4 regions of the Halomonas sp. ISL-56 genome follow, and region 2 is predicted to be linked to each of the others. Evidence: predicted binding sites of a transcription regulator. Region 2 holds the regulator's gene; each other region holds the start of a gene.

Region 1 (5,551 bases), on a different contig from region 2:
ATAATGCAGATCGCTGGTAGGCTTAGCAGGACGTTACCGGTACCTTTGCTATGACTCTTCGCAAATGAATCGTATTCAATAACTGGCGCTCTCTGGGCCAACATTGGGATAGTTAACAGCATAACCGCCATGGTCGCAGCCATGGCGTAATACAGTCCGGGCAAGCCAAACTGCGCCATGACCTTGGCATAACCCAGCATCACTACGATCATTAGCAACACTGACAGCACGTTCATATGTGCGGCAACGCGGTTCGGATTCTGGGCGCTAGAGACGGCGGCGTTCCCGCACGCTAGTGCAAGGCCGGCACCCATGCCAGCAAAGCAGCGGACTGCAGTCAGGATATAGATATTCTCGATGTTAGCACTTACCAGGTTCGCGACAATGGCCAATATGATTCCGATTAAAGCCAAGGTCCGCCGAGGTGCTCGGCCCATGAAGGGGGCGATTATCAGTGAGGCCAGCATGGTGAAACCAAATTCTGCCGACATCAGCAAGCCTGCCTGAGCTTCATTAAGCTGTAGGTCTTGCATGATAGCGCTTATTAAAAAGGGTAAGGCCCAGAGACCAAGTAAACCGACGCCATAGGCAGAACCTGCGGCGGAGAAAACTAGGCTCCAGCTTTCGGGTAAGAAGTTGCGCATTGTTTTCATAAGTGTTCCCTGTGATGAAGCACGTCAGTGGATAAAAACGCGCCAGCATTGGCACAAATTTGATACTTCTTTGTTATTGCTGGCTCTCGTCGACCGGCGTGCCATCGTCGTATTGGGACAACCAGGAGACCATGGCTTCGCGATAGCGGGTAAAGCCTTTGTAATCGACCAATTCCTGATCCAAATCACGGATTACCCGGTGCATGCGCTTGGCCCATTGCGGAGCGTATTCGGCCAGTTCCTCAAGGCTGACTAGGTACGTACGCACTGGGAACAACACCGCATTGCTGCGCGGCAAGCGATGCAATGGCTGCAGCTCGATACGCAGGTTTACTAGCTTGCCAGCATTTTCCGCTGTCACCTGGGTCCGCTCAGGAGCCCAATCCGGTAGAGTTTCAGCTGACGTTTCTAGGCGAGGATTGACGGTGACTGACCAGTTGGTGCGGCGCACCGGGTGGCCCGAGCGCAGGCGAAGCAGAAACTTCAACGCCCTTTGTAGAATGCCCATTTCATGCAGCTTAGGGACTGGCCCGTGAAACTCCATAAAGCTCATGCCCAAATTAAAACGTAGCGAATAATCCGCCCGCTGGGTGGCCATTCCAGCTCCCATGACCAAAGTGTCGTCACGCTCTTCAAGGAGGATGAACTCACCTTGAGCCTGTCGAGTGATGTACTCCATAGGCTCCATGGGGAGAGTGCTGGCATCTCCGAAGGTGAAAGTATCATCGATTTGCAGAGGGCGATTGATCCAGCGCCACTGAGTACCGTTCTTCTCCAGTGTGAAATGCTCTGGGTAATCTCGCGAATACGATTCCATTAATAGCTCTAGCAAATCCCACTGAGCCTCCATCATGTGGGGCAGAGCTGAATAGTGGACGCCCGGCTGGGCATCAAGTGTCTGTGCACGGTGGTGGCATTCCGAAATATAGTGTTCGTCAATATCGAATTGAGCACGGAGCGCACCGTGACCAGTAGAAACATGAGGTTCGACATTCATCGAGTACATGTACTGATCTTCCGGATACGGAAAGGGCAGACGCAGAACCGCCTCGCGGCTGTTCTCGAAAGTATGATTAGAGGCTTGATCGGCATAGGTCTCGATCGGCTTGAATACAGTCATCTTGTTTTTCTCCTGTCAGAGGTCTACGACCAGACGGCTACAATTAGCCCGTGATACGCAAGGCATAAACTTACGCTTGCTGAGTTTGTCTTCTTCACTGAGCCAGTCGTCGCGGTGATCCAGTTCGCCTTCGATTTCCAGCACATTGGCTTCGCAATAGCCACAGGCTCCACCACGGCACAAATAAGGCAATTTGTAGCCGGCCTGTTCTGCAGCTTCGAGCAGAGATTGTTCGGAGGGGACTTCGATGGTCACGCCCTGGCGGGCTAGGGTGACGCTGAAGGGTTGTCCAGTAGACCCTTGCTCGACGAAGCGTTCGAAATGGATGTGGCTGTTAGTCCAGCCCAAGTCATGAGCCCTTTCAATGGTTTGCTCTATCATGCCGTCTGGGCCGCATACATAGACGTGACTACCCAGCGGGCGCTCGGCAAGGAGGTCATGTATATCCATGGGCCCATCCTGCCCCTGAATGTAAAGATGTACACGCTTGCCATATCGAGCTTGCAGCTCCAGACCAAGGGCTGAATGCTCCGGGCCTCTTACAGCCAAATGCAGTTCAAAGGAAGCCTGCTTAAGTTGCAGCTCTTCCAACTGCGAATACACCGGGGTAATCCCAACGCCACCCGCAATGAATAGGTGATGTCGAGCATGCTTGGCTAGAGGGAATAGGTTGGCCGGGTGCATGATTTCCAACAAGTCGCCTTCACAAACTTTGTCGTGCAGCCACTGAGAGCCGCCTCGGCTTTCAGGTGCCCGACGCACGGCGATTTGATAGGCACTGGAATCATAGGGTGAACTCATTAATGAGTAAGCGTTGCGATAAGTCTTGTCACCATCCTGGATAACCACGACTACATGGCTACCGCCGGAAAAAGCTGGCAAATGCTTATCTTCAGGGTCGATCAGGGTGAAGCGCTTAATCTCAGGCGTGAGACACTCAATGCGGGTAACGCGGACACTTATAGTGCCGTTTTGATTATTCATGTATCAAGCTCCTCTGAGGCTGGTAATTCGCCTGGTACTTCACCGTCAGCCTTAACGCCTTGGAAAGCAGCTAGCCTTCGCGAATAGTGATCGCGTACTACAAGATCGAACTGGCAGCCGGGGCAAGTGAACACCCGATGAGTCACGTTTTCGGTATAGGTATCGCAGTGGACGCACCAAACTCTTCGCACAAGAGTGCCGCTGTGCTCACGCAACACTTCATCGGGGGTCAGGTCGACGGCATTGGCCGCTTGCATAGCCGTGCCTATGAAGCTCTCCGAACCGCTTAAGTAGAGTCGGGTGCCCATATGAGCCTCATTCAGGTTTTGCGCCAGGGCTTCCATCAACGCTTGGTTGCTGGCGAAAACTTCAAGGCCTTTAGTTTCTGTCTCTTGCAGTGCTTGCAAATGGCTATGACCCGAGAATGTCTCCGTAGAGTAGAAAAAGGTGCTTTGTTGGCGTTGTGTGGGCGACATTTCTGCATACAGTCGCAGCATTGCCTCACCACCGCTGCCTTGACCTGCGATCAGGTGGCTCGTCCCGCTGGACATTGGGCTCAGACGGTCATAGACCGGACGGCTTTTGATACCGGTGATAAGCATCGTGATATACCTCTTAAGCCGTTACCGCATAAGTGTTGCGGCAACAATGAAGTTCGGTTCTCAAACGGCTGCAAGCTACAAAGCATAATCCGTGCCATATTACATATGAACTTATATGTTTTATTTTATGGCCACTTTAATGCGTTTTTAACAAGCCGGAGACTTTTATTTGATTAAGTAAGTGAACCTAAAAGAGCAAGATTTGCACCTAATTGGCGCCAAACGCACCATGTTAGTGCTTAAACATCACATGACGTACGCAGGTGTAATCTTCCAATCCGTACATCGACATGTCTTTGCCAAAGCCGGACTGCTTCATACCGCCGTGCGGCATTTCACTTACTAACATGAAGTGAGTATTGACCCACGTACAGCCGTACTGAAGCCGCGAGGCCAAGCGGTTAGCACGCCCAATATCTTTGGTCCACACTGAAGAGGCTAGCCCGTAGTCCGAGTCGTTGGCATAGGCCAAGGCCTGAGCTTCATCGCTGAAGCGCGTTATGCTGACTACGGGTCCGAATACTTCACGCTGTACAATTTCATCTTCCTGGCGAGCATCAGCTAGCACAGTCGGCTCGAAAAAGAAGCCTGCTCCCTCGACTCGCTTACCGCCTGTCACTACACGGATGTGAGGCAAGGCTTTAGCGCGTTCGACAAAGCCTTCAACGCGTTGTAGATGATCAAGAGTAATCAGTGGGCCCAATTCAGTCTCGGGATCATCCTGCAGACCATGGCGCAGAGTGGCCACTGCCTCACCGAGCTTGCTGACGAAAGCGTCGTAAACACCCTCTTGAACGTACAGGCGGCAAGCCGCAGTGCAGTCCTGGCCAGCATTGTAGAAACCGAAAGCACGGATACCTTCGACGGCTTCATCTATGTCGGCGTCATCGAAAATCAGTACGGGGGCTTTTCCACCCAGCTCCATGTGGGTACGCTTCACGCTGCTGGCTGTACTGGCAATGATCTTTGACCCGGTAGCGATAGAGCCAGTCAGTGAGACCATGCGCACCTTGGGATGATTAACCAGTGGCTCTCCTACACTGGGGCCGCATCCGAAAAGGATGTTTACTACACCGGCAGGAAAGAGGTCGATCATGAGCCGCGCCAGCTCCAAAGCAGTTAACGGGGTTTGCTCGGAGGGCTTGAGTACTACACAGTTACCAGCGGCTAGAGCGGGGGCTAGCTTCCAGGCGAGCATCATTAGTGGGTAATTCCAAGGCGCGATAGATGCGACGACTCCAAGCGGATCGCGACGAATCATCGAAGTATGCCCTGGCAAATACTCACCGCCAGCAGAGCCCGTCATGCAACGACTGGCACCAGCGAAGTAGCGAAACACATCAGCGACGGCTGGGATCTCATCGTCAAGGGTTGCTTGGAAAGGCTTGCCGCAGTTCTGCGACTCTAAACGCGCCAGGTTTTCCGCCTCAGCTTCTATGCGTTCTGCTAACGTTAGTAGCAATCGGGCGCGATCCTTAGGTGGCGTCTGCGACCAGCTTTCGAAAGCTTGATCCGCTGCGACTACAGCAGCGTCAACTTGCTCTTTGCTAGCCTCAGGGATTTTCACCAACACCGCACCCTCTGAAGGGTTATACACAGCGTACGGGCTACCCAGCCCTTCTACTAACTGCCCGTTAATCAGCATTTGGGTTTGCATGATGCATTCCTAGGTTATTATTGGCAGAAGGACAACTGATGGTTGATAACACACCAGTGACCGTAAAATTAAAACATATAAAAATATATCTTATGTTTTTTAGTATTTCCCAACGGACTTGTCAATGAGAATTTGAGATAGAAAAAGGCAATGAGATGGGTGGATTGATAGCCAATGCTTTCCTAAAAAATAATAAACTAGGTTTTTTTTGGCCAAAGCCTCATATAAGCCTTACAAATGCTTCGATAGGAAGAGGAAATGACTACGCAGTATATTAATCGTAATACCGCGTTTATCAGGTTGCGCCAGGAAGGGCGAACTGATGAGGTGGCGCGAAGGCTTATTGAAGCTATTGAGCTCGGCTTATTTGCCGAAGGGCAGCAACTACCTAGTGAATCGGAGCTGGCCCAGCAGCTGGGTGTCGCTACCGTTACGCTTCGAGAAGCATTGATTACCTTGCGGCAACGCGGCCTGATCAAGACTCGGCGAGGTCGCAACGGCGGCAGTTTCGTTTGTGCGCCGGTCGAAATGCCCG
Region 2 (5,551 bases):
GCTCAACACCGCTACCCAAGCGCTGTTACTGTCAGGCTCGGCTCGCTTGATCGCACCTGATGAAGGCTGGCAGCTAGATACCGAGCTATTGCATTATGATGGGGTAACTCAGCATGCCTGGAGTGCAACACCGGTACTGTTACAGCAACCGCCCCAGCAAATGCGCGCTTCACGTATGGACGTGTGGCTTAACGATAGCCGGGTACGCCTAACTGATAATGTGCGCGGCACACACCCCCCGGCCACGCAACCTTAAAGAGGAGTCGCCATGAAAGCACTTATTTACACCGCCCTATTTGCGCTAGCGATGCCATTATCGGCACTGGCCCAAACTTCACAACAGGCCCCTGTGGAAGTGGAAGCCGACCGTTTAGATCTCGACCAGCGGGCTGGCACCGCCGTTTATACCGGGGATGTAGAGATACGTCAGGGCGAAATGCAGTTGCGAGGTGATCGGGTAGAGATCAAACGCAACGAGGCCGGCGAACTTTCGACGGCAACCTCCACCGGTGAGCGCGCCTACCTGCGTCATCAAGCACAAGGTCAGGATGGCCCCACTGAGGGCTGGGCAAGAAGGATTATTTATCATGTCGCTGAACGCCGCGTAGAACTGATTGACCAAGCCGAGCTGACCCAGCAAGAGGACAAGTTCAGCGGCGGGCGGCTTGAATATTTTATTGACCGTGAAGTGATTCAAGCACGCTCTGACGTTGACGGCAGCGAGCCCCAGCGCATACGTATGACCCTTCAGCCTGAACAATAGGGAGCCGAGCTGTGGCAACTGTTGACACTACGCCGAACCAAATTCTTACGCCGATCAAAACCCTTTATGCCCACCACCTAGCCAAAAGCTACAAACGCCGCCGCGTGGTCAAAGACATCAATTTGGAAATCTGCCAAGGCAGCGTGGTCGGCCTACTTGGCCCGAATGGTGCCGGCAAAACCACCTCGTTCTATATGATTGTCGGGCTGGTAAAATCCGATGCTGGCGAAGTGGGCATCGACGATGTGGATTTAACCCGCGCACCCATGCACGAGCGCGCAGCAGCAGGTATCGGCTATCTCCCCCAGGAGGCGTCTATCTTCCGCAAACTTTCGGTTGCTGACAATATTATGGCGATACTCGAGACGCGCAAAGAGCTCAATCGCAGCGACCGGGAACAGCGCTTGGAAGCGCTACTCGAAGACTTTCATATCACTCACATTCGTGACAACCTCGGCATGAGCCTTTCGGGCGGCGAGCGCAGACGCGTGGAAATTGCACGCTCCTTAGCAACAGAGCCTGCCTTTATTTTGCTCGATGAGCCCTTTGCTGGCGTTGATCCCATTTCTGTGGGCGAAATTAAAACCATCATTCGTGCGCTGAAGCAGCGCCATATCGGTGTACTGATTACCGACCATAACGTGCGTGAAACCCTGGATATTTGCGATATCGCCTATATCGTCGGTGATGGGCAAATCATCGCCAGCGGCTCGCCAGCTTCAATACTTACCAACCAAAAAGTAAGGGATGTTTATTTGGGCGCAGATTTTCGCCTCTAAGATTATTTTCACTTCTAAACTGACTTTTCACCCACTAAATAGCGCTTTACAACAACTTTACTACCAATGGCATGCTTATTGCACTTGCACCCGGCACTCACTCGCACTAGTGTGGAACATTCCGATTAACGAGTGGTTCTCAGATGGTCATGAAAGCTTCTCTCCAACTGCGTATCGGCACACAGCTGACCATGACGCCCCAGTTGCAGCAGGCCATTGCGCTGTTGCAACTTTCGACGCTGGACCTTCGTCAAGAAATTCAGCAGGCCCTAGACGCCAATCCCATGCTGGAGCAAGAAGATGAATTTAGTGAGCAGGCTGTCAGCGAGCCTAAAGAAGAAGAGTGGTCAGAGAGCATCCCTACTGAGCTCTCGGTAGATAGCGACTGGTCAGATACCTATCAAGATATGGGTAGCCAGGGTGGTAGCAGCAGCGAAGGCCCCGACTTTGAGCGCCAGGCAGCCGGACAGAGCCTGCACGGGCACCTGCTGTGGCAACTTGCCATGACCGATTTTAGCGCCCGTGAACAGCTTGTCGCGGAGAGCTTAATCGACGCGCTAGATGCTAATGGCTACCTAACCCAGCCGCTCAACGATATCCGTGAAGGACTTCGTGCCCAGGGCATTGACGGGCTTAGTCAGCGCGAAGTGGAAACCACGCTGCTCAAGCTCCAACAGTTTGAGCCAACCGGTATCTTTGCCCGCGATTTGCGTGAATGCCTGATGCTGCAGCTCGCCGCCCTTCCCGACGATACACCACTGCTGGTTCCCGCCCGCCGTCTCGTTCGGCAGTTTCTTGAAGCGCTCGGCAAGGATGATATGCGCTTGCTTAAGCGCCGTCTCGGGCTTGATGACGAGCAGCTGGCCGATGTTATCCTACTCATTCGCAGCCTCGACCCACGTCCAGGTAGCGCCTACGGCGATACCGACGACAGTTATGTAACGCCCGATCTAGTCGTCCGCCACGACCAAGATGGCTGGCATTTAGAGCTCAACCCAGAGGCCCTGCCACGGCTGCGCATTCAGCCCGACTACGCCAGCTTGATTAAGCGTGCGGACAAAAGCGATGATAACCAGTTTCTCAAAGAGCACCTGCAGGAAGCGCGCTGGCTGATTAAGAGCCTGTCTAGCCGTAACGATACGCTATTGCGGGTTGGTCGCGAAATTATCACCCGACAGATTGGCTTTTTGGAGCACGGCGAAGAGGCCATGAAGCCGCTGATATTGGCCGATATTGCCGAAGCCGTTGAGATGCACGAATCAACTATCTCGCGGGTAACGACGCAGAAATACATTCATACGCCCCGCGGTGTTTTTGAGCTTAAGTACTTTTTCTCGAGCCAGGTGAGCAGCCAAGATGGCGACAGTCACTCCAGTACCGCCATCCGCGCGCGTCTCAAAAAACTGATTCAAGAGGAGCCCCCTGGCAAACCGCTTTCTGACAGCCGCTTAGTCACGCTATTAGGCGAAGGGGGCGTGCAGGTGGCGCGTCGCACGGTGGCTAAATATCGTGAAGCCATGGGCATCCCCTCCTCCAGCGAAAGGCGCCGTTTACGCTAGGCCCTGCTGCCGTTTCAGGGAAACTCTCGACAAGGGCTTTGCAACGCGGCAAAAAGGGTTACAATCGAAGTACAGTCCGATGGATAAGGAGTACGTCAATGCAAGTAAATATCACTGGTCATCACGTAGAACTGACTGACGCCTTGCGTGACTATGTCAACGAAAAGCTTGAGCGTGTAGAGCGCCATTACGACAATATAACTACGGTGCAAGTCACCTTATCAGTGGAGAAAGAGCGCCAGCAGGCCGCCTGTACGCTGCACGCCGCAGGTGCTGACTTACATGCGGAAGCCCTAGACAGTGATATGTACGCCGCTATCGACGCCCTAGCGGATAAAATCGACCGTCAACTCGTTAAACACAAGGAAAAAGCACAAGCTCGCGCCCAAGGCGCAGGTGTGCGTTAATTCAATGACGTTGGAAACCATACTTCCCCCGGAACGCGTTCTATTTGACGTACCCGGGGGCAGCAAAAAAAGGGTGCTGGAGTTTTACAGCACCTTTATTGCCCAAAATATTCCCAGCTTGGACAGCCAAGAAGTGTTTAGCCGTTTAATCGGCCGTGAACGCTTAGGCAGCACCGGTATTGGTAACGGCGTGGCTATTCCCCATGCGCGTAGCCCCCACTGCACCGCCCCTATCGCTGGTTTTTTAAAATTGTCAGAAGCGATTGATTTTGACGCTATCGACGGCGACCCGGTAGACCTGGTGTTTGTACTGTTGGTACCCGAAGAAGCAGATGACACGCACCTTTCACTGCTCGGCCAAGTAGCGACCATCATGAATGATGCGGATACACGCCAGCTGCTGCGTAAAGCGGCCAGTCAGCGTGAATTGCTTGAGCTCATCACCGCCAAAATTCGTGAGCAATCAGCGGCCTAACTGGTCTTAAAACCTTTTTTAAAACCTATTTAAGGTTAGGCACCGCAGGTGTATGTTTCGCTCACCACCCTTAACGCAGCTTGACCAAGGCAAAGAGAGACTCTATGCAACTGGTGATCATTAGCGGCCGCTCAGGTTCAGGTAAATCTATCGCTCTACAGGCGCTGGAGGATCTTGGCTACTACGCGATTGATAACCTCCCCGCTATGCTGCTGGGCTCGTTGGTGGACGAATTACGCGGCCAGGGTGACCGTGCTCATTTGGCGGTCAGTATTGATGCCCGTAATTTGCCGGGAGCGCTGGAGCGCTTGCCCTCTTTGTTAGAGGAGCTGCGCCAGCGTAAAATTAACTTTCAAGTGATTTACTTGACCACCGATGCCCGCATCCTGCTTGAGCGTTACTCGGCTACCCGGCGACGTCATCCGCTGACTCGCGATAGTGAAATGACCCTCGAAGAAGCGATTAATAAAGAAGAAGAGACGCTGGAGGATATTCGCGACCTAGCCGACTTACTGATCGATACATCACGGTTATCGGTACACGATTTACGCCGTCGCATTACCGACCAGGTAGCGCACCAGCACCGCGATAAGCTAACGCTGACCCTTGAGTCATTCGGCTACAAACGCGGCGTGCCGTTAGATGCTGACTTGGTCTTCGACGTGCGCTGCCTGCCGAATCCTTACTGGGATCCAACGCTGCGCCAGTTCACCGGCCGTGACGCTGATATTGTGGCTTTTTTGAGCAGCTACCCTATTGTTGACGCCATGAGCAACGATATTTTGGCGTGGCTTGAGCGTTGGCTACCCGCTTACCAGAATAGCCAACGCAGCTACATGACCATCGCGATTGGCTGCACCGGTGGCCAACACCGCTCGGTCTACATGGTCGAGAAGCTGGCGGAGAGGTTGACCACTAGCATGGGCGACGTTCAACTACGCCATCGTGAACTGGGGCTGCACTACACCTTGGGTGAACAGTCGGCGGCGGCTCTCCTCAGCGCTACTTCCAACAACGAACGGAAAGAGACTTAGCGCGTCTATCCATTAATGACACCACTCGGCGAGAAGGAACCAGGGTGCCAGAAAGAATACTCACACTTACCAATCAACGCGGGCTACATGCTCGCGCGGCGACAAAACTGGTCAAATGCGGCCAACAGTTTACGGCTAAAATACGTGTTTACAAACAGCAACAGGTAGCTGACGCCGCCAACATCATGTCACTGCTGATGCTAGCCGCCCCTTGCGGTACCGAGCTAACGATCAACGCCGAAGGTGATGACGCCGAACAGGCGCTTGAAGCCATTCAAGCGCTGTTCGATGCCCGCTTCGAGGAAGATCAGTAGCCGCCGCTATACCTGTTAGTCACCCGCCACCGTCATCGCATCAATCAACCAACTACCCGTGTGAACACTGCCACGGGTATCAGTGTCATCGCCAATCCCGACTAATCCAGCAAACATCCGATCTAGGTTACCGGCAATGGTGAACTCTTCAACCGGGTACTGCACCTTACCGTTTTCGACCCAAAAACCTGCTGCACCGCGGGAGTAATCACCGGTCACG
Region 3 (5,551 bases), on a different contig from region 2:
CGTAGTTCCAGTAATCCTAATCGCCCACTGTCGCTATCCGGCGAATAGAGTTTGTCGATACAGAACTCGGCGCGGTGGGTGTTGCCGGTCAAGTCGGTTAGCAGGTGACGCAGTAAGCGATCCACCAGCCAGGGTTGTACGACCTCACCTTCGGGCATTTGCTGCAGGGCAATTTCCAGCTCATAGAGCGCTTCATGGCGTGCTTCATCCACTCGTGGCGCTTGGCTGGTAGGGCCAATAAACAGGCCTGAAAACAGGTAAGAGAGGCTGGGGTGATGCTGCCAATAAGTGACCAGGCTAGCCAGCAAATCTGGTCGGCGTAAAAACGGCGAGTCGTCAGGCGTGATGCCGCCCAGTGTGACATGGTTACCACCGCCGGTGCCGGTGTGGCGGCCATCCAGCATGAATTTCTCAGTGCCCAGGCGGGTTTCACGTGCCTCGGCATACAGCCGTTCAGTTTGCGCGACCAGGGTTTGCCAACTGGCAGCGGGCATAATGTTCACTTCGATCACGCCCGGGTCGGGGGTGATCATAAAGTTTTCCAGGCGCGGATCCCTAGGCGGCGAATAGCCCTCTACCATCACCGGGCAGGCGAGCTCCTTGGCGCACTCTTCAACGGTGCTCAGCAGGTCGAGGTAGTGCTCTAAGCTGGTCAGCGGCGGCAGGAAAATATGCAGGCGGCCTTCCCGTGGCTCCACACATAGGCTGGTGTGAATAACGCCACTCTCAGTGTCGATTTCCGCCCGGGGCTGCTGCTGAACCGCTTCGCCCTCAGGATGAGAAGGGCTTGGGTGGCTGGTTCTACCCAAGCGTTCGGCCTCGCTGAGGTGGGGCTGTTCGGCGTTGCGGCGAGCAACTTCACCGTGAATATCGCCCAATTCAGGGCGGGGCGCGAATAGCGACTCCGGTTGGGGCTGCTCTTCTGGGTCAGCCCAAGGCAGCGCCGAAAGCGGTAAACGCAGGCCCATGGGCGAGTCGCCGGGCACCAGGAACAGGTGTTCACGCTTGAGCGGCCAGCGACCGCTTTCCCAGCGGTGGGCCTGGCTAATCGAGTGGCGCAACGGTAGGGCATAACCAACCACTTCGCCTAAGCCTTGTTCTAATAAGCGCGCTAACCGGTGGCGTTCGGCGTCATCTTTGAGATTGGCTTCACGTGGGTCAACGTTGACCGGTAGTGACTGCTCTTTCCATAGATAGTAGTAGGTGTCCTCGAACGCCGGAATCCAGTAGCGCTCGGCTACGCCCAGGCGTTCGCTAAGCGCTTTAGTAAAGCGCTGAGCCATTGCATCATCTGCATTGATCTCTGGTGAGCCGTCTAGGCAGGCTAGCCATTGCGGGTCGCGCCATAGGGGCACGCCATCTTTACGCCAGTAACAGGCTAGCGCCCAGCGGGGCAGCGGTTCGCCGGGGTACCACTTGCCTTGCTGTTGCTGGATAGCGCTGCCGGGGGCGTAAGCGGCCTGCAGCCGGGTTAGCAGTGCCTCAGCGCGTTCGCGCTTGTGTTCGCCCAGGGCTTCGGTATTCCACTGCGGGCTCTCCACATCGTCGATCGAGACAAAGGTGGGTTCGCCGCCCATGGTGAGGCGTACGTCCTGGTGGAGCAGCTCGGCATCTACTTCGTCACCCAATGCGCAGATACGCTGCCACTGCTCATCGCTATAGGGCTTGGTGACCCGCGGGTCTTCGTGGATGCGTTCCACTTCCATGGTGACATCGAAAGTGACTTCACACTTATCCGAAAACCCGGTAATCGCGGCCGCACTACCAGTCGTCGGGGTGGCGGCGAGGGGGATGTGGCCTTCGCCAGCGAACAGCCCTGAAGTGGGATCGAGCCCCACCCAGCCTGCGCCGGGCAGGAAGACTTCGGTCCAGGCGTGTAGGTCGGTGAAATCCACTTCGCTGCCGCTGGGGCCATCCAGCGCTTTGACGTCGGACTTGAGCTGAATGAGGTAGCCTGACACAAAGCGTGCGGCAAGGCCCAAATGGCGGAAAATTTGTACCAGCAGCCAGGCGCTGTCGCGGCAGGATCCGCTGGCGAACGTTAAGGTTTCTTCGCAGCTCTGAACACCGGGCTCCATGCGTACCAGATAACCAATATCCTCCTGCAGGCGTTGATTAAGCGCTACCAGGAAATCGACGGTGGTGGTGGGTTCGCGGGGAACGGCCTTGAGCCACTCCATCAACCGTGGCCCTGACTCGGTTATTTCCAGATAGGGGCTTAGCTCCTGGCGCAGTGCTTCGGGGTAGGCAAAGGGAATCGTTTGCGCAATGTCGTCCAAGAAGAAATCGAACGGGTTGATCACCGTCATTGGCGCGATGAGCTCGACGGCAATGGTTAACTCTTTACGCGGTTCGGGGAACACCACACGGGCATTGAAGTTGCCAAACGGATCCTGTTGCCAGTTTAAAAAGTGGTCGTCGCCGGAGAGCTTGAGCGAGTAGGCCTCAATATGGGTGCGGCAGTGGGGCGCGGGACGCAGCCGAATAACATGGGGCGAAAGACGCACCGGGCGGTCAAAGTGGTAGGTCGTACGATGATACAAGGCAACGCGAATGGTCATGGGCCACCCTCAAAAGAACCGTTATCAACCGGTGGGTCGGTTGGGTTAAAGAATAACCGAACGTTTCGCAAGTATCGTTCCACTTTTACTTTTTTGCAGCCGCTATCTTAACTAAGGCGTTTAACTAAAGTGGAAATCACTTAATGCACCAAAATAGCACTGCTTTACTGCACCGATGTGGGGCAGAAAGTCGCTTTAATTGGCTCGTGCTCCCTGTCAAGAAGCGTTTAAGTAAGCGAACGTTGAAATATCGCAAAAGATGGTACGTATTTTGCTCTCAATTGTTTGATTGTTTTGCGCGCGGCAGGCCTACACTGTGCATTGAGGAAGTTGCCGCTTCCACCCCAGCGCCAGGAGAGCGCCCATGAGCCAAGTGAATTGGAATAACTATGCGTGTCGTGATTACTACGATGAGCTGATGGCCGCACCCGGTCAGCCTCGCGATTCAGCGGGTGAATTGTGCAACATGTTGGCAAGGTTTAGCGCAGAAGAGTTAGCCGAGCGGAAAACCGCGGCGGAAATCGCCATTCGTACCATGGGGATTACCTTCACTGTCTACTCTGAAGGCGCGATGATTGACCGCGCTTGGCCCTTTGATATTGTGCCGCGGATTATTCCCGCCAGCGAGTGGCGTAAAACCGAGGCAGGCCTCAAACAGCGCGTGCAGGCGCTAAACCTATTTATTGATGATCTCTACCACGACCAAAAAGTTATTAAGGACAAAGTATTGCCCGCCGAGGTGCTAGCGCAGTCGGTTAATTTCCGCCCCCAGTGCGTCGGTATTAATCCCCCTCACGGGGTGTGGGCCCATGTATGCGGTTCAGATCTAGTGCGCGATGGGGATGGCACGCTGTACGTGTTGGAGGATAACTTACGCATTCCTTCCGGCGTCTCCTACATGTTGGAAAACCGTAATGTCACCAAGCGGGTGCTGCCGGAGCTGTTTGCCACTGGCAAAATCCTCCCCGTTGATGACTATGTGGCCAATCTTTACGACATGCTCGCCGCAATGTCACCCCGCCCTGGAGATGATCCTCAGGTGGTGGTGCTGACCCCTGGAATCTATAACTCCGCTTACTTTGAGCATGCCTACCTTGCCCAGCAAATGGGCGTCGAGCTGGTGCAAGGCAGCGACTTGCTAGTGGATGACAATGATGTGGTGTACATGCGCACCGTAGAAGGCCTGCGCCGAGTCGACGTTATCTATCGTCGCGTGGATGACGAGTTTCTCGACCCGGAAGCGTTTAACCCTGACTCCATGCTGGGGGTGGCGGGCCTGATGCGCGCTTGGCGTGCTGGCAAAGTAGCGCTGGCCAATGCACCCGGTGCTGGCGTGGCAGATGACAAGGTTGTTTATGCGTTCGTGCCTGCGCTGATCCGCTACTATCTTGACCAGGAGCCGCTGCTGCCGAACGTGCCCAGTTACCTGTGCATGTTCGAAGATGATCGCCGCTATGTGCTTGATCATCTCGATGAGCTGGTGGTGAAGCCGGCCAATGAGTCGGGGGGCTACGGCATGCTGATTGGCCCGCGCTCAACCAAAGAGACCCGCGAAGAGTTTGCCCGCTTGATTAAGGCGAACCCGCGCAACTACATGGCGCAGCCCACCCTGGCGCTGTCGACCACACCGACGTTGGCGAATGGTATACCTCAGCCGCGCCATGTGGATTTACGCCCTTTCATACTCTCTGGGCCTGAAATCCACGTCACCACCGGTGGCCTCACCCGCGTGGCATTGATAGAGGGGTCGCTGGTGGTGAACTCCTCTCAAGGTGGTGGCAGTAAAGATACCTGGATTGTAGAAACCGACGATAAGGCGGCAGTGGCCGCGGTGAAAGGAGCCTAACGCCATGCTGTCACGCGTTGCAGAGAACCTCTACTGGATGGCGCGCTATATTGAACGTGCGGAAGATACCGCACGCCTACTGAGCGTCAATAGTCACCTTATGCTCGATTTGCCGGGGCGCTTGCCGCTGGGTTGGGCGCCGCTTATCGAAATGACCGGCAGCCTGGAAGCTTTCACCGCACGCCATGACGATTTTGATGAGCGCAACGTGGTGCATTTTTTATGCGCTGATCCCGACAATGATATTTCGATTATTTCCGCGCTTGCCAGTGCCCGTGAGAACCTGAGAACCACCCGGGATGTGGTGCCCCGGGAGATTTGGGAGGAGGTTAACCAGCTCTATCTGAGTGTCGCCGACCATGCCGAAAACGGCGTTAGTCCACGACGTCGCGATAGCTTTCTCAAAAGTGTTATTCGTGGCTGCCAGGCGCTGACGGGCCTGATTGAAGGCACGTTAAGCCATGGCCCTGCGCGCACCTTTATTGAGCTGGGGCGTCAGTTAGAGCGGGCCGATATGACTACCCGTATTGTCGATGTGCGCTCCGCCAGCCTGCTGCCGCAAAACCCTGAAGAGCTGCTGCCGTTTGAAAACCTGCAGTGGATGAGCGTACTCAAGTCGCTCACCGCCTATCAAATGTACCGCCAGCAGGTGCGCTTGCGCGTTCGCGGCCCCGATGTATTGCGTTTTTTACTGCAAGACCCCAACCTGCCGCGTTCGATTGCCTGCAGTCTCGAAACCCTGGGTCATGAGCTGACGCTACTGCCACGTCAGGATCGTCCGGCGGCGACCGTTTCACTGGTGCGCGCCGATGTGGTGGATGCCGATATCCAAGCGTTAGCCCATTCACCCAGTAAGCTGCACCTGTTTATCGATGAACTGCAGATCGGCTTTGCCGCCATCCACGATACGCTTAGCGCCACCTACTTTGTGAATGACGACAGCGTCCCCCGTGTGACCCAAACCCAGAGTCAGAGCCAAAGTCAGAGCCACGCGGGGGATAACGACAACGACTAAGTGTTAATTACTGATTCTCTAATGGGCTGGCGGCCTGAATGATGTGGTGCAGGTACGCCAGTTTCTCGCGCACCGCCGGGGCAAGTACCCCAGGCGCTAAATCGAGCAGGCCCATATCCCGGTTGAGCT
Region 4 (5,551 bases), on a different contig from region 2:
TAACCCTACTGACCGCGCTTGAAACCTTCAAAAGCGACGTTAATGCCCTGCATCAAACAATTAAAGGTGAGCTGAATATCGGCATCACCGACAACTTGGTGACACTCCCCGCCATGCACGTGACCAATGCCCTGGCGGAGCTGAGCGCGCCGGGACATGAGGTAACGCTGCATATTCATATGGAGCCTTCGGATGCGGTTATTCGTGGTGTGATGGATGGTCACTTGCATGTGGGCGTGGTGCCGGCGGTCAACCTGCCCACCAGCTTGGAAACCCGCCACCTTTATGATGAGCCATCGTATCTTTACTGCGCGGCTGGCCATCCACTGTTTGTTGAACACGATGATACGCTCAGCTTTGCGGATATCGCCGAGCAGGCTGCTATTTCGCCCCGCTATCCGCTACCAGTTGAAGCACGCCAAGCGCATGATGCGCTCAGCCTGCAAGCCTCGGCCTCTGATCGCGAAGGCGCCGCCTTTTTGATCCTGACTGGGCGCTTCATCGGCTTTCTGCCTGAGCATGTCGCTGCGCAGTGGGTGGCCGCGGGTAAGATGCGGGCACTGCATGCCGCCACCCAACACTACCGCATACCGTTTGTACTGATTACCCGCCATGACCGACGCCCCAATAGAGTCGTTGATGCTTTTTTGCGCTTAATCAAGAGCAGCTAAAGTAATAACCCGGCACGGAGCCGGGTTTAATGGTTTAACTCTGCTCTGTCGCCTCACTAGCCATAATCGGCGCAGGCCCCGCCTGAGGCGATGACGCAAACACTTGGCTTGCCACATAGTAAACAATGGCCCCCAGCGCCGAACCGGTAAACCAGCCATAGTCATAGAACCAGTTCATCGTGCCGGTTAACAGCGAAATCAAGGTGAGCAGCACCGGGACGCCAAAGGCGATAAAGCCTGCAATGTTGACCGCAGGATAGGCATGGTCATCCATATACAGACTCGGTATATCCAAACGCTGCTTTTTAATCAGGAAATAATCCACCGCCATAATCCCCGCGATGGGCCCGAGGAGGCTTGAATAGCCGAGTAACCAGTTAGAGTACATCTGCTCAAGGGAGACCCCAGGTGGGATAACACCCGCTTTTTGCAGCAGATCGTAGCCCATCAGCATTACGCCCACCGCACCCGTCATCAGCACGCCGCGCGTCTGGTTAATCAATTTAGGCGCAATATTCTGAAAATCATTGGTCGGCGAGACGATGTTGGAAGCAGTATTGGTAGAAATCGTGGCGATAATGATCAACAGCATCGCTAATACCACCCAGAAAGGGCTGTCGATATAACCGATCAAACGTACCGGGTCGGCAACGGTTTGGCCCACCAGCGTTTCGGAAGCAGCGGTTAACACGACGCCGAGGGCGGCAAAGAAAAACATCGTCAGCGGCAGACCGATCACTTGGCCAACGATCTGATCTTTTTGGCTTTTGGCAAAGCGGCTGAAATCGGGAATATTCAGCGACAGCGTGGCCCAAAAGCCCACCATGGCGGTTAAGCCTGCGAAGAAATAGCCATACACCGATGCCCCTTCCGGGCGCGAAGGCGGCTGTGCCAGCAGCTCGGTCATCGACATGTTGGGCCACGCCCAGATCATCAGCCCCACACCAACGGCTAACAACAGCGGCGCAGCTAGGGTCTCCAACCATTTAATAGATTCTGCCCCACGAATGACCACATAGAGGTTCATCGCGCCAAAGACAAAAAAGCCGATCACTTCGCCCACGCCGCCAAGCGCAGCCCAAGCGGGAATCAACTCGGAGAGCAGCAGATGAATAGCAAGTCCGCCAAACATGGTTTGAATGCCAAACCATCCGCAGCCCACTAAAGCGCGAACTAGACAGGGCACATTGGAGCCTAAAATACCGAACGATGAGCGTAGCACCACGGGAAATGGGATTCCAAATTTTGTGCCAGGAAAGGCGTTTAAGGTGAGAGGAATCAGTACGATCACGTTGGCTAACAGAATAGCGAACAGGGCCTCCCCCACGCTCAAGCCGAAGTAGGCCGTTAATACCCCGCCCAAGGTATAGGTGGGCACACAGATCGACATACCTACCCAAAGTGCGGCAATGTTCCATTTACTCCAGGTGCGTTCGCTGGCCTGGGTAGGGGCAATATCCTCATTGAAGCGTGAACTACTGCGCACGTCGCCCCCTACATCAAGCTCTATTAGTCCGCCTCGATCCACCATCTGTGAGGTTGTTTCGGTCATTTTTATCTCCTCAGCATTGCGTTGCCCATCACTCCCACGGTCAGTGGAGCTGTTCAAAAGACGCTTAGAAATCATCGCTCTTAGAAACCATCCTTTTAAAATCCAAGCAATAAGTGTGCCTACCCATAAAAGCAGGGCAACTAACCCTTTGATTAAAAAACTGTCTTCATGGACAACAATATTATTGTTAGCTTGTTACCTTTTAACCCTCTCCACCTCAAACAAAAACCGATTAAACAAAGCTAGGTCAAAAAAAATATTTGCACCAATATTAAACAAAAAAATCTACCAACCACTCATTATAAATATAATAAACACATGATTTTAAAATAAAAAATAAATCAATCAAAACGGTGCAAGGGTTCACCAAAAAAGGGAATATCACTGCTCAAAAAAATAAAAACAAGCAAACTCAAAGAGTTAAATGCGACTGTATAAATAGAATTTTAAGACTTGCTAAAACCACCAACCCAGCGATACTTTCAACAAAAGCTGTCGCATTGGTCAGCTTTATAATATTAATTCTCAACGCCTAAACACGCTTCAAATCAACAATCAGAATCAAACACCAGAGGGAGTGTCTTATGCAGAAGATGAAAATCGGCCTGATTCAAATGGGCCTAAAAACCAGCACCGATTTGGAACCCGAAGCCATCCGCGACGCGATGAACGAAGCGCATCTGCCGATGATTCAGCAAGCGGCTGATCAAGGCGTACAGGTACTGTGTTTCCAGGAAGTGTTTAACCAGCCCTACTTTTGTCCCAGCCAGGACGGTAAATGGTACGCCGCCGCTGAGCGGGTACCGGAAGGCCCCACCTGCCAGATGATGCAAAAACTCGCCGCCGAGCACCGCATGGTGATTATCGTGCCGGTGTATGAAGAGACCGAAACCGGCGTTTACTACAACACCGCTGCCGTATTTGATGCCGATGGCAGTTATTTAGGTAAATATCACAAAACCCATATTCCCCAAGTCGCCGGATTTTGGGAGAAGTTTTTCTTTAAGCCGGGGCAATCCAACTGGCCGGTATTCGATACCGCCTACGGCAAAATCGGCGTTTATATCTGCTACGACCGCCACTTCCCCGAAGGCTGGCGGGCACTGGCACTGAATGGCGCTGAAGTAATCTTTAACCCTTCCGCCACCGTAGCAGGACTTTCCCAATACCTCTGGGAGCTTGAACAACCCGCTTCCGCCGCTGCCAACGGCTGCTTTATCGCTGCCATCAACCGCGTCGGCACCGAAGCGCCCTGGAATATCGGCGACTTCTACGGCTCCAGCTACATCGTTAACCCCCGCGGCAAAATCGAAGCCCAGGCCAGCGAGACAGAAGATGAGCTGCTGGTGCACGAGATCGATTTGGATATGGTGCGAGAGGTTCGCAACAACTGGCAGTTTTTCCGCGACCGCCGCCCAGAGACCTATACCCGCCTGACCGACGGTGAGTAATGACGTTGGCGAAAAAATATAGCAGGAGCGAACCATGAGCTTATTAATCAAGGGCGGCACCGTCGTCACCCATGCCGACACATATCGCGCTGACGTACTCTGCGTCGACGGTAAAATCCACGCCATCGGCACCGATCTAGACATCCCCGAGGGCTGCGAGATTGTCGATGCCAGCGATCAGCTTGTCATGCCCGGCGGCATCGACCCCCATACTCATATGCAGATGCCGTTTATGGGCGCAGTGGCCAGTGAAGATTTCTACACCGGCACCGCCGCCGCCATGGCGGGCGGTACCACCACCATTATCGACTTCGTGATTCCCAGTCCCGGCCAATCGCTGCTGGAAGCCTTTGAAACTTGGCAGGGCTGGGCAGAAAAAGCCGCCACTGATTTCGCCTTTCACGTGGCGGTCACTTGGTGGGATGAAAGTGTCAAAGAGGAGATGGGCACCTTAGTGCGCGAGCACGGCGTCAACAGTTTCAAGCACTTTATGGCCTACAAAGGCGCCATCATGGCCACCGACGACATTCTGGTGGAGAGCTTTTCACGCTGCCTGGAGTTGGGCGCGGTGCCCACGGTACACGCCGAAAACGGCGAGCTGGTCTACCACATGCAGCAAAAACTGCTCGCCCAGGGCATTACCGGGCCGGAAGCCCATCCACTTTCGCGCCCGCCCCAGGTCGAAGGCGAAGCAGCCAGCCGAGCCATTCGCATTGCCACTACCCTGGGCGCGCCGGTCTACCTGGTGCATGTTTCCACCAAGGACGCGGTGGATGAGATCGCTTACGCCCGCCAGCAGGGTCACCCGGTGTTTGGCGAGTGCTTAGCAGGGCATTTGGTGATTGACGACAGCGTTTACCAGCACCCCGACTGGGCCACGGCAGCGGCCCACGTAATGAGCCCGCCCTTCCGTCCCAAAGGCCACCAGGAAGCCCTTTGGCATGGCCTGCAATCCGGCAATCTGCAAACCACCGCCACCGACCACTGCTGCTTCTGCGAAGAACAGAAAGCCGCTGGTAAAGATGATTTCACCAAGATCCCCAACGGGACCGCCGGGGTAGAAGACCGCCTAGCCGTCATCTGGGACGAAGGCGTCAATACGGGCAAGCTCTCGCCCCAAGAGTTTGTCGCCATTACCTCCACCAATACCGCTAAGATTTTTAACCTATACCCACGCAAGGGCGCGATTCAGGTCGGCTCCGATGCCGATATCGTGGTCTGGGATTCCAACGGCACCCGCACGATTTCTGCCAAGACCCACCACCAGAACGTCGACTTCAACATCTTCGAGGGCAAAACGGTACGCGGTATCGCTCGCCACACCATTAGCAAGGGCAAGTGGGTGTGGCGTGACGGCGATCTACGCGCCGAGCGCGGTGCAGGACGCTATTTAGAGCGCCCCGCCTACCCCGGAGTGTTCGAGCTGCTCGCTAAGCGTGCTGAACTTAATGCCCCCATCGCCGTTAAGAGATAACCGGCGCTTAATAACTGTTATTTCTATAAAAACAGTGGAGGCTCTACCGTGACTAGCCAACTGAACCATCTACCCAGCGCCAAAGAGGTCGGCACTTACGACCTGCAAACGCTGGCAAACAATTTTAGCGATCTTCATCCACCGTTAACTCAGCGCCAGGCAATCATCGAAAGCCAGCGCTGCCTGTACTGCTTTGATGCCCCCTGCGTGGAGGCTTGCCCGTCGGATATTGATATCCCGAGCTTTATTCGCCAGATCAGCGAAAGCAACATCAACGGTGCGGCAGAAACCATCCTGGAAGCCAATATCCTCGGCGGCAGCTGCGCCCGGGTGTGCCCCACCGAAATCCTATGTGAACGCAGCTGTGTGCGTAACCACGACGCCGAGTGCCAGCCGGTGCTAA

What was found. The regulator sigma-54, encoded in region 2, starts transcription at its own class of promoters, with help from an activator protein. The targets are predictions, from matches to a motif close to TGGCACNNNNNTTGCTNT.
Region 1: the regulator sigma-54 is predicted to act here: its motif matches at 3,439-3,456, upstream of J7J49_RS11505 (dimethylamine monooxygenase subunit DmmA family protein).
Region 3: the regulator sigma-54 is predicted to act here: its motif matches at 2,822-2,839, upstream of J7J49_RS08100 (circularly permuted type 2 ATP-grasp protein).
Region 4: the regulator sigma-54 is predicted to act here: its motif matches at 2,327-2,344, upstream of J7J49_RS11100 (NCS1 family nucleobase:cation symporter-1).

The regions. Positions count from the first base shown of each region.
Region 1 covers NZ_JAGGRO010000012.1:167,939-173,489, forward strand. Annotated here, with positions in the region: gene J7J49_RS11490 (MFS transporter) at 1-653, opposite strand, end outside; gene J7J49_RS11495 (heme-dependent oxidative N-demethylase family protein) at 727-1,773, opposite strand; gene J7J49_RS11500 (PDR/VanB family oxidoreductase) at 1,789-2,757, opposite strand; gene J7J49_RS11505 (dimethylamine monooxygenase subunit DmmA family protein) at 2,754-3,359, opposite strand; gene J7J49_RS11510 (gamma-aminobutyraldehyde dehydrogenase) at 3,592-5,016, opposite strand; gene J7J49_RS11515 (FadR/GntR family transcriptional regulator) at 5,275-5,551, shown strand, end outside.
Region 2 covers NZ_JAGGRO010000016.1:152,005-157,555, reverse strand. Annotated here, with positions in the region: gene lptC (LPS export ABC transporter periplasmic protein LptC) at 1-256, shown strand, start outside; gene lptA (lipopolysaccharide transport periplasmic protein LptA) at 269-763, shown strand; gene lptB (LPS export ABC transporter ATP-binding protein) at 817-1,542, shown strand; gene J7J49_RS14330 (RNA polymerase factor sigma-54) at 1,686-3,101, shown strand; gene hpf (ribosome hibernation-promoting factor, HPF/YfiA family) at 3,200-3,508, shown strand; gene J7J49_RS14320 (PTS sugar transporter subunit IIA) at 3,513-3,983, shown strand; gene rapZ (RNase adapter RapZ) at 4,088-5,017, shown strand; gene J7J49_RS14310 (HPr family phosphocarrier protein) at 5,062-5,331, shown strand; gene pmbA (metalloprotease PmbA) at 5,347-5,551, opposite strand, start outside.
Region 3 covers NZ_JAGGRO010000011.1:34,619-40,169, reverse strand. Annotated here, with positions in the region: gene J7J49_RS08105 (transglutaminase family protein) at 1-2,561, opposite strand, end outside; gene J7J49_RS08100 (circularly permuted type 2 ATP-grasp protein) at 2,926-4,407, shown strand; gene J7J49_RS08095 (alpha-E domain-containing protein) at 4,412-5,422, shown strand; gene J7J49_RS08090 (zinc-binding metallopeptidase family protein) at 5,430-5,551, opposite strand, start outside.
Region 4 covers NZ_JAGGRO010000012.1:74,431-79,981, forward strand. Annotated here, with positions in the region: gene J7J49_RS11095 (LysR family transcriptional regulator) at 1-671, shown strand, start outside; gene J7J49_RS11100 (NCS1 family nucleobase:cation symporter-1) at 706-2,223, opposite strand; gene J7J49_RS11105 (nitrilase-related carbon-nitrogen hydrolase) at 2,808-3,674, shown strand; gene hydA (dihydropyrimidinase) at 3,709-5,148, shown strand; gene J7J49_RS11115 (NAD(P)-dependent oxidoreductase) at 5,197-5,551, shown strand, end outside.